Regions from separate parts of the Streptomyces lusitanus genome, predicted to be linked through region 1. Evidence: predicted binding sites of a transcription regulator. Region 1 holds the regulator's gene; the other holds the start of a gene.
The links. The regulator HspR, encoded in region 1, represses chaperone genes until heat shock. The targets are predictions, from matches to a motif close to TTGAGNNNNNNNNNCTCAA.
Positions count from the first base shown of each region.

Region 2: a site for HspR is predicted at 1,828-1,846, ahead of lon (endopeptidase La). Genes of this name have one in related genera too.

Region 1 is NZ_JBHRWL010000033.1:77,574-81,988, forward strand. It holds gene ACFOSY_RS32215 (helix-turn-helix transcriptional regulator) at 1-974, opposite strand, end outside; gene ACFOSY_RS32220 (sugar ABC transporter substrate-binding protein) at 1,105-2,211, opposite strand; gene ACFOSY_RS32225 (heat shock protein transcriptional repressor HspR) at 2,484-2,936, opposite strand; gene dnaJ (molecular chaperone DnaJ) at 2,941-4,113, opposite strand; gene grpE (nucleotide exchange factor GrpE) at 4,150-4,415, opposite strand, start outside.
Region 2 is NZ_JBHRWL010000002.1:578,598-583,012, reverse strand. It holds gene lon (endopeptidase La) at 1-1,805, opposite strand, end outside; gene ACFOSY_RS04100 (spermidine synthase) at 1,956-2,645, shown strand; gene ACFOSY_RS04095 (response regulator transcription factor) at 2,771-3,511, shown strand; gene ACFOSY_RS04090 (sensor histidine kinase) at 3,508-4,415, shown strand, end outside.

The DNA of each region.
Region 1 (4,415 bases):
TCCAGCCCCGCCTGCGCGATCCGCACCCCCAGCTGCGTCCTGCTCACCGCCCCCAGCGTCTCGGAGAGGCGGGCGATGTGGGCCCGGCAGGTGCGGACGCTGATGCCGAGGCGTTCCGCGATCACCGCGTCCTGGTGGCCCTCCGCGAGGAGCGCGGCGATGGACTGCTCGCGGTGCGAGATGCCCTCGATGCCGGTGTCCGGGAGCGGGGCGGTCAGCGGGATGGCGAGCCGCCACAGCCGCTCGAAGACCGTGCCCAGGTACTCCACCAGCGCCGGGTGGCGCAGCTCCAGCGCCATCGTGCGCTCGGCGTTGGCGGGGATGAAGGCGACCGTGCGGTCGAAGAGGATGAGCCGCTCCACGACCTCGTCCAGCGTGCGCGCCTCCACCGCGTCGCCCATCAGCTCCAGATAGCTGAGCAGCCCGTGCCCGTGCCGGGCGACATGGGTGTAGAGGTCCCGCATCCGCACGCCCCGCCCGCGCAGCGCCATCGCCCGGTGCAGGCCCTCGGACAGTTCGGCCTCGCGCCGGATGCCGCCGGGCTGCACGGTGAGCACCTCGCTGGTGCAGGCCTGCGTCGCCTCGTCCATCGCGGCCTGGATCCGGGCCAGTCCGTCCAGCACACGGATCGCCGGGCCCTCCGCCGACGCCCCCGGGGCCGGCACCTGGCGGCCGAGACCGGCGTACCACTCGAAGGCGGCGACCGCCGAGCCGACCCGGCGCTGACTGGCACTCACCTCGTCGTACATGCCGCGCAGCAGCCGGGTCATGACCTCCTGCGGGGAGGTGGGGACCAGCCAGTCCATGTCGTCCGGGTCGGGGTGCAGCAGGGCCAGCTCCAGCAGGCAGGGCACCCGCTCGGCCTCCCGGCGCGGCAGCCGTCCGCGCCGTACGGCCCGGGAGTACACGCGGTCCCCGGCCTCGCACAGTCGGTCAGCACCGTGCGGATGCTCGTCCGCCCCGTGCCCGGCCATCGCCCATCCCACCCCCGGTTCAGCGTCCTTCCGCAGCCGCAACTATGCGCGGCCGGAACCTGCTGTGCAACACGGGGCGGACCACCGCGCCGGCCTCCAGGACCGGCCGGTGGCCGAATTCGTACGGGGCCTACTTGAGGTTGATCTCCGCGCACGCGTCCTTGAACTCGGCGGTGCAGATGTCGGACACCTGGAAGAAGCCGTCGGCGATGACGGTGTCCTCGATGTTGTCCTGGGTGAGCGCGACCACCGGCACCAGCTGCGCCGGAATGTCCTGGTCGGTGGGGCTGTCGACGCGGTCCCGGGTGAGCGCGTCGAACTGGATGTCCCGGCCCTGGACCCGCGCCACGGCCATCTCGGCGGCGTTCTCGGCCTCTTCCGGGTAGGACTTGTAGACGCTCATGTACTGCTCGCCGGTCACGATCCGCTGCACCGCGGAGAGTTCGGCGTCCTGGCCGGTGATGGGCGGCAGCTTGGTCTCGCCGGCGGCGCGCAGCGCCTTGACGATGCCGCCCGCCATGCCGTCGTTGGCGGAGTAGACCGCCTCGATGTTGTCCAGGCCGATCTCGTCGATCGCCTCGGCCATGTTCTTCTCGGCGTTCTTGGGGTCCCAGTCCTTGGTGTCGAAGGACTTGGCGATGGTGACCTTGCCCTTGAGCTCGGACAGCGCGCCGGCCTTGAACTGCTTGGCGTTGGGGTCGGTGGACGAGCCGTTCATCATCACGATCTTGTCGGTGATGCTCAGGTCACCGCCGAGCGCCTCCAGCAGGGAGCGCCCCTGCACCTCGCCCACGAGGGCGTTGTCGAAGGAGATGTACGCGTCGATCGGGCCCTCGGCGAGCCGGTCGTAGGCGATGACCGGGATGCCGGCGTCCTTGGCCTTGGCGACGCTCTCCGCGATGCCGTGCGCGTCCACCGCGTCCAGCACGATGACGTCGACCTTGTTCTCGATCATGCGCTGCATCTGGCCGGCCTGCTTGTCCGCGTCCGCCTCGGCGTTGGCGTACTCGACCTTGCCCTTGTTGTCGGTGAGCGACTCCACCTTCTTCTTGAAGATGGGGTAGTCGAACTGCTCGTAGCGCGTGTTGGCCTTCTCCGGGAGGAGCAGGCCCACCGTGATGTCGTCACCCTTGGCGGGGCTCGCGTCGTCGCTGCTGCCCGTCGCGTCGAGCATGCCGCAGCCGGCGAGCGTGACGGACATGGAGACGGCGGCCACGGATATGGCGATACGACGCATGCGAGGGCTCACTTCAGGTGCGTTTTGGACGTGGGCACAGCTTTGCGGCCCATGTGACTGAAAAGACAACGCTTCGGCGTCCATCGAGTCAAGAGGCAGCCACTTAACGAGATGAACACGACACGGAGCGCTGAACTCGTGAAAGTCTCGCGGACACGCCGCGGGGATCACCTGGACACGCAGGCATACCATAGCCACAGGTGTGGTCGTACATAAGCCAAGGGGCCCGTGGGTTCTGCGAACCCACGGGCCCTTCCCGGCGTCGCGCGCGGTCAGTCGGACTGCTGCTGGCGCTTGGGGCGCCAGACCACCAGCGCGCTGGTCTGCTGCACCTCCTGATAAGGCACCAGGTCACGGCGGTACGAGGCGTGCACGGCGGCCTCGCGCTGCCGCATGGCCGCCGCCGCGCCGTCGAGCGCGTCCTCCAGTTCGGCCACACGGGCCTGGAGGGCGGCGACCTGGTTCTCCAGTTCGATGATGCGCTTGATTCCGGCCAGGTTGATGCCCTCGTCCTGCGACAACTGCTGCACCTGACGGAGCAGTTCGATGTCACGGGCCGAGTAACGCCGGCCCCGGCCCGCCGTACGGTCCGGCGACACGAGCCCCAGACGGTCGTACTGACGCAGCGTCTGCGGGTGCAGGCCGGAGAGCTGGGCCGCCACCGAGATGACGTAGACCGGGGTGTCCTGGGTCAGTTCGTACGGGTTGCGTCGACGGCCGTCCATCGCATCAAGCTCCCTTCGCGGCCTGGAACAGCTCCGCCCGCGGATCCTGGTCCGCGGTCGCCTCGCGATACGCCTCCAGGGCGTCACGAGCCTTCCCCGTCAGGTCCTTGGGAACACTCACCTCGACGGTGACCAGCAGATCGCCGCGCGTGCCGTCCTTGCGGACCGCTCCCTTGCCGCGCGCCCGCAGGGTGCGCCCGTTGGGTGTGCCCGGCGGCAGCTTCAGCGTCACCGGCGGACCGCCCAGCGTCGGGACCCGGATCTCGCCCCCGAGGGCCGCCTCGGGATACGTCACCGGCACCGTGACCGTCAGGTTGTCGTCCTTGCGGCCGAACACCGGGTGGGCGCCGACGTGCACGACGACGTACAGGTCGCCCGCGGGGCCGCCCCGCTCACCGGGCGCGCCCTTGCCGCGCAGCCGGATCCGCTGGCCGTCGCTGACCCCCGCGGGGATGCGCACCTGCATCGTCCGCGAGGACTTGGCCCGGCCGCTGCCCTTGCAGACCTCGCAGGGCTCCTCCGCGATCAGACCGCGGCCCTTGCAGTCCGGGCAGGGGTCGGTCAGCGAGAAGCCGCCGCCGGAGCCCCGCGCCACCTGGCCGGTGCCGACGCAGGTCGGGCACACACGCGGCGTGCCGTTCTTGTCGCCGGTGCCCGAACAGGCCTTGCAGGGCGACTGCGACGACATCCGCAGCGGGACCGTCGCGCCCTCGATCGCCTCGGTGAAGCTGAGCGTCACCTCGGACTCGATGTCCTGGCCCCGGCGCGGCTGGGTGCGCGTGCCGGCGCCCGGGCCGCCCCGGTTGAACAGGCCCCCGAAGACGTCACCGAGCCCGCCGCCGAAGCCGCCCTGGCCGCCGGCCTGACCCCCGAAGAGGTCACCCAGGTCGAAGTTGAACGAGCCGCCGCCCGCGCCCGGCCCCGGACGGAAACCGCCGTTGCCGAACAGCGCGCGCGCCTCGTCGTACTCCTTGCGCTTCTTGGGGTCGCCGAGGACGTCGTTCGCCTCGGAGATCTCCTTGAACCGCTCCTCCGCCTTGGCGTTCCCCTTGTTGGCGTCCGGGTGGAACTCGCGGGCGAGCTTCCGGTACGCCTTCTTGATCTCGGCCTCGGTGGCGTCCTTGGGGACGCCGAGGACCTTGTAGTAGTCCTTCTCGATGAAGTCCTTGGTGCTCATCCCCGACGTCCCTCCTTCCCTGCGTCAGCTCTTACGTCAGCCCTCCTCCGGGCCACCGCTCTCCTTGTTCTCCGCGTCGGCCTGCGCCTCGGTGCTCTCCTCGGCCGGCTTCACCGTCTGCGCGCCGGGCTGCGGCTCGGCGACGGCCACCCGCGCGGGGCGGATGGTGCGCTCGCCGATGCGGTACCCCGGCTGGAGAATCGCCACGCACGTCGTCTCGGTGACGTCCGGCGCGTAGGAGTGCATCAGGGCCTCGTGGATCGTCGGGTCGAAGGGCTCGCCCTCCTTGCCGAACTGCTGGA
Region 2 (4,415 bases), on a different contig from region 1:
GGCTCCTGGGCGGACTCCGGCACGTGGTGCGGCCGTCCGATCAGGTCCCGCAGGTCGCCCTCCGTCACGGTGAACGGAAGCTCCCGCTCCCCCAGTTCGTGCCGGGCCGCGACCTTGCGCAGCAGCCGCGCGATCGACCGCTCCAGGTTGCGCACGCCCGCCTCGCGCGTGTACTCGCCCGCCAGCTTGCGCAGCGCGCCCTCGTCGATCGTCACCTCGTCCTTGTCCAGTCCGGCGCGCTCCAGCTGGCGCGGGAGCAGGTGGTCGCGGGCGATGACGACCTTCTCGTCCTCGGTGTAACCGTCGAGGCGGACCAGCTCCATGCGGTCGAGCAGGGCCTCCGGGATGGCCTCCAGGACGTTGGCCGTGGCGAGGAACACCACGTCGGACAGGTCGAGCTCGACCTCCAGGTAGTGGTCCCGGAAGGTGTGGTTCTGCGCCGGGTCGAGGACCTCCAGCAGAGCCGCGGCCGGGTCGCCGCGGAAGTCGGAGCCGACCTTGTCGATCTCGTCGAGCAGGACGACCGGGTTCATGGACCCCGCCTCCTTGATCGCCCGCACGATCCGGCCGGGCAGCGCGCCGACGTAGGTGCGGCGGTGGCCGCGGATCTCCGCCTCGTCGCGGACGCCGCCGAGGGCGACGCGGACGAACTTGCGGCCCATCGCGTGGGCGACGGACTCGCCGAGCGAGGTCTTGCCGACGCCGGGCGGGCCGACCAGGGCCAGTACGGCGCCGCCGCGCCGGCCGCCGACGACGCCGAGGCCCCGGTCGTTGCGGCGCTTGCGGACCGCCAGGTACTCGGTGATGCGCTCCTTCACGTCCTCCAGGCCCGCGTGCTCGGCGTCGAGGACCGCCTGGGCGCCCTGGATGTCGTAGGAGTCCTCGGTGCGCTCGTTCCACGGCATCTCCAGGACCGTGTCGAGCCAGGTGCGGATCCAGGAGCCCTCCGGGGACTGGTCGGAGGAGCGCTCCAGCTTGTCGACCTCCTTGAGCGCGGCCTCGCGGACCTTCTCGGGCAGGTCGGCGGCCTCGACGCGGGCGCGGTAGTCGTCGGACTCCTCACCGTCCTGCTCGCCGTTGAGCTCGCGCAGCTCCTTGCGGACGGCTTCGAGCTGGCGGCGGAGCAGGAACTCGCGCTGCTGCTTGTCGACGCCTTCCTGGACGTCCTTGGCGATGGTCTCGGCGACGTCCTGCTCGGCGAGGTGGTCGCGCAGCTGCTGGGTGGCGAGCTTGAGCCGGGCCACCGGGTCGGTGGTCTCCAGCAGGGCGGTCTTCTGTTCGGTGGTGAGGAACGGCGAGTAACCGGAGTTGTCGGCGAGCGCGGAGACGTCGTCGATGGCCTGGACGCGGTCGACGACCTGCCAGGCGCCGCGCTTGCGCAGCCATGCGGTGGCGAGCGCCTTGTACTCCTTGACGAGTTCGGTTACGTGCCCCGGCAGCGGCTCGGGCACGGTCTCGTCGATGCGGGTGCCCTCCACCCACAGCGCCGCGCCCGGCCCGGTGGTGCCGGCGCCGATGCGCACGCGGCCCCGGCCGCGGATCAGGGCGCCCGGGTCGCCGTCGGCCAGCCGGCCGACCTGCTCGACGGTGCCCAGCACACCGGTCCCGGCGTAGGTGCCGTCGACGCGTGGCACGAGGAGCACCTTGGGCTTGCCCGGTTCGTCACGGGCGGCGGCCTGGGCGGCTTCCACCGCCGCCCGCACCTCGGAGTCGCTCAGATCCAGCGGAACCACCATCCCGGGCAGGACGACCTCGTCGTCGAGCGGCAGCACGGGCAGGGCGAGCGGTGTGGACTCAGCAGCCATGATCTCCCCTTCGGCAGTCAAGTTGAGCTATGTCGGCTCAATGCAGGGGAGCCGCCGAATGTTCCCCGGGCGGCGTTCGCTCTCAGCGATCACCGGGGCGGGCTTCGCGACCCCGGATCACCGCGCGGGGGGACCTGCCAGGATGAACGCATGTCCACCCCGTACGACATTCCCGAAGCTCCCGAAGTCCTGGACCGCCGCGAGGGCCCGTACGGCGAGGTCGTGCTGCGCAGGCACGGCCGGCTGCTCCAGATCATCGCCAACGGCTGCTTCCTGATGGACACCTCCGACGGGCGCTCCGAGCGGCTGCTCGTGGACGCGGCCCTGGCCGCCCTGGACCCGGCCGTGGCGGACCCGTCGGTGCTGATCGGCGGGCTGGGCGTCGGCTTCTCCCTGGCGCACGCGGCCGGGCAGGCGCGGTGGGGACGGATCACGGTCGTGGAGCGGGAGCCCGCGATCATCGGGTGGCACCGCACGGGCCCGCTGGCCGAGCTCTCCGGCGCGGCGCTCGCCGATCCCCGGACGGAGATCGTCGAGCAAGACCTGATCACCTACGTCAATGAGACATCCGACACATTCGACGCGCTGTGTCTCGACATCGACAACGGGCCCGACTGGACCGTCGACGAGGGCAACGAGGGGCTTTATGCGCCGGACGGACTCGCGGCGTGTGCAAGGGTGTTGAGGCCGCGCGGGATCCTCGCGGTATGGTCCGCCAAGCCCTCACCGGAATTCGAGGGAACCTTGCGGAATGCCGGGTTCCGGCAGGTGCGTACCGAAGAGATCCCCGTTGCCCGGGGCGTTCCGGACGTCGTGCACATCGGCGTCCGCCCTGGATAGCAAACCCGTGGTGAATCCCCGTACGCTGCTGCCCTGACGCGGATCATTCAAGCGTCAATCGCAGTGATGCGCAGACGACGGATCACCCCACGGATTCCGGAAAAAGCACACCTCAGGGGCGGGCGATGGAGCAGACACACACCTCCCACAACGGCACGGCGACGACCACCCCCGGCGCGCAGCGCAGGGTCCTGGTGGTCGAGGACGACGCGACGATCGTGGACGCCATCGCGACCCGCCTGCGTGCCGAGGGATTCCTGGTGCAAACGGCGGGCGACGGCCCGTCCGCGGTGGACACGGCGGAGGCCTGGCAGCCCGACCTGCTGATCCTCGACGTCATGCTGCCCGGCTTCGACGGCCTGGAGGTCTGCCGGCGCGTGCAGGCCCAGCGGCCGGTGCCGGTGCTGATGCTCACCGCGCGCGACGACGAGACCGACATGCTGGTGGGCCTCGGCGTCGGCGCCGACGACTACATGACCAAGCCGTTCTCCATGCGGGAGCTGGCGGCCCGGGTGCACGTGCTGCTGCGCCGCATGGAGCGCGCGGCCCTCGCGGCCACCACCCCGCGCAGCGGCATCCTGCGCCTGGGCGAGCTGGAGATCGACCACGCCCAGCGCCGGGTGCGCGTGCGCAGCGAGGACGTCCATCTGACGCCCACCGAGTTCGACCTGCTGGTGTGCCTGGCCAACACGCCGCGCGCGGTGCTCTCCCGCGAGCAGCTGCTGGCCGAGGTCTGGGACTGGGCGGACGCCTCCGGCACCCGGACCGTGGACAGCCACATCAAGGCGCTGCGCCGGAAGATCGGCGCCGAGCGCATCCGCACCGTGCACGGCGTGGGCTACGCCCTGGAGACGCCGACGCCATGAGCGGGGGTCCGGCGGGACGCGGACAGCGGAGGAAGCAGCCCTGGGGCGGTGTGCGCCCCTTCTCGATCAAGACCAAGCTGGGCGCGCTGGTCGTCGTCTCGGTGCTGATCACCACCGGGCTGTCGGTGATCGCGGTGCACACCAAGACGGAGCTGCGCTTCATCACGGTCTTCTCGATGATCGCCACGCTGCTGATCACGCAGTTCGTGGCGCACTCCCTCACCGCCCCGCTGGACGACATGAACGCCGTCGCGCGGTCCATCTCGCACGGCGACTACACCCGCCGCGTCCGCGAGAGCCGCCGCGACGAGCTGGGCGACCTGGCGCAGACGATCAACGTCATGGCCGACGAGCTGGAGGCGCAGGACAGCCAGCGCAAGGAGCTGGTGGCCAACGTCTCGCACGAGCTGCGCACGCCCATCGCGGGGCTGCGCGCGGTGCTGGAGAACATCGTCGACGGCGTGACCCGGGCCGACCCCGAGACGATGCGCACGGCCCTGAAGCAGACCGAGCGGCTCGGCCGCCTGGTGGAGACCCTGCTGGACCTCTCGCGCCTCGACAACGGCGTGGTCCCGCTGAAGAAGCGCCGCTTCGAGGTGTGGCCGTATCTGTCGGGCGTGCTGAAGGAGGCCAACATGGTGGCCTCCGCCCGGGCGAGCATGACCTCCGGCTCCGGCAGTCACACCCGTACGGACGTGCATCTGCACCTCGACGTCTCGCCGCCCGAGCTGGTGGCGCACGCCGACCCCGAGCGGATCCACCAGGTGGTCGCCAACCTGATCGACAACGCGGTCAAGCACAGCCCGCCGCACGGCAGGGTGACCGTGCGGGCCCGTCAGGGCGCCGAGCCGGAGTCGCTGGAGCTGGAGGTGCTGGACGAGGGTCCGGGCATCCCGCGCACCGA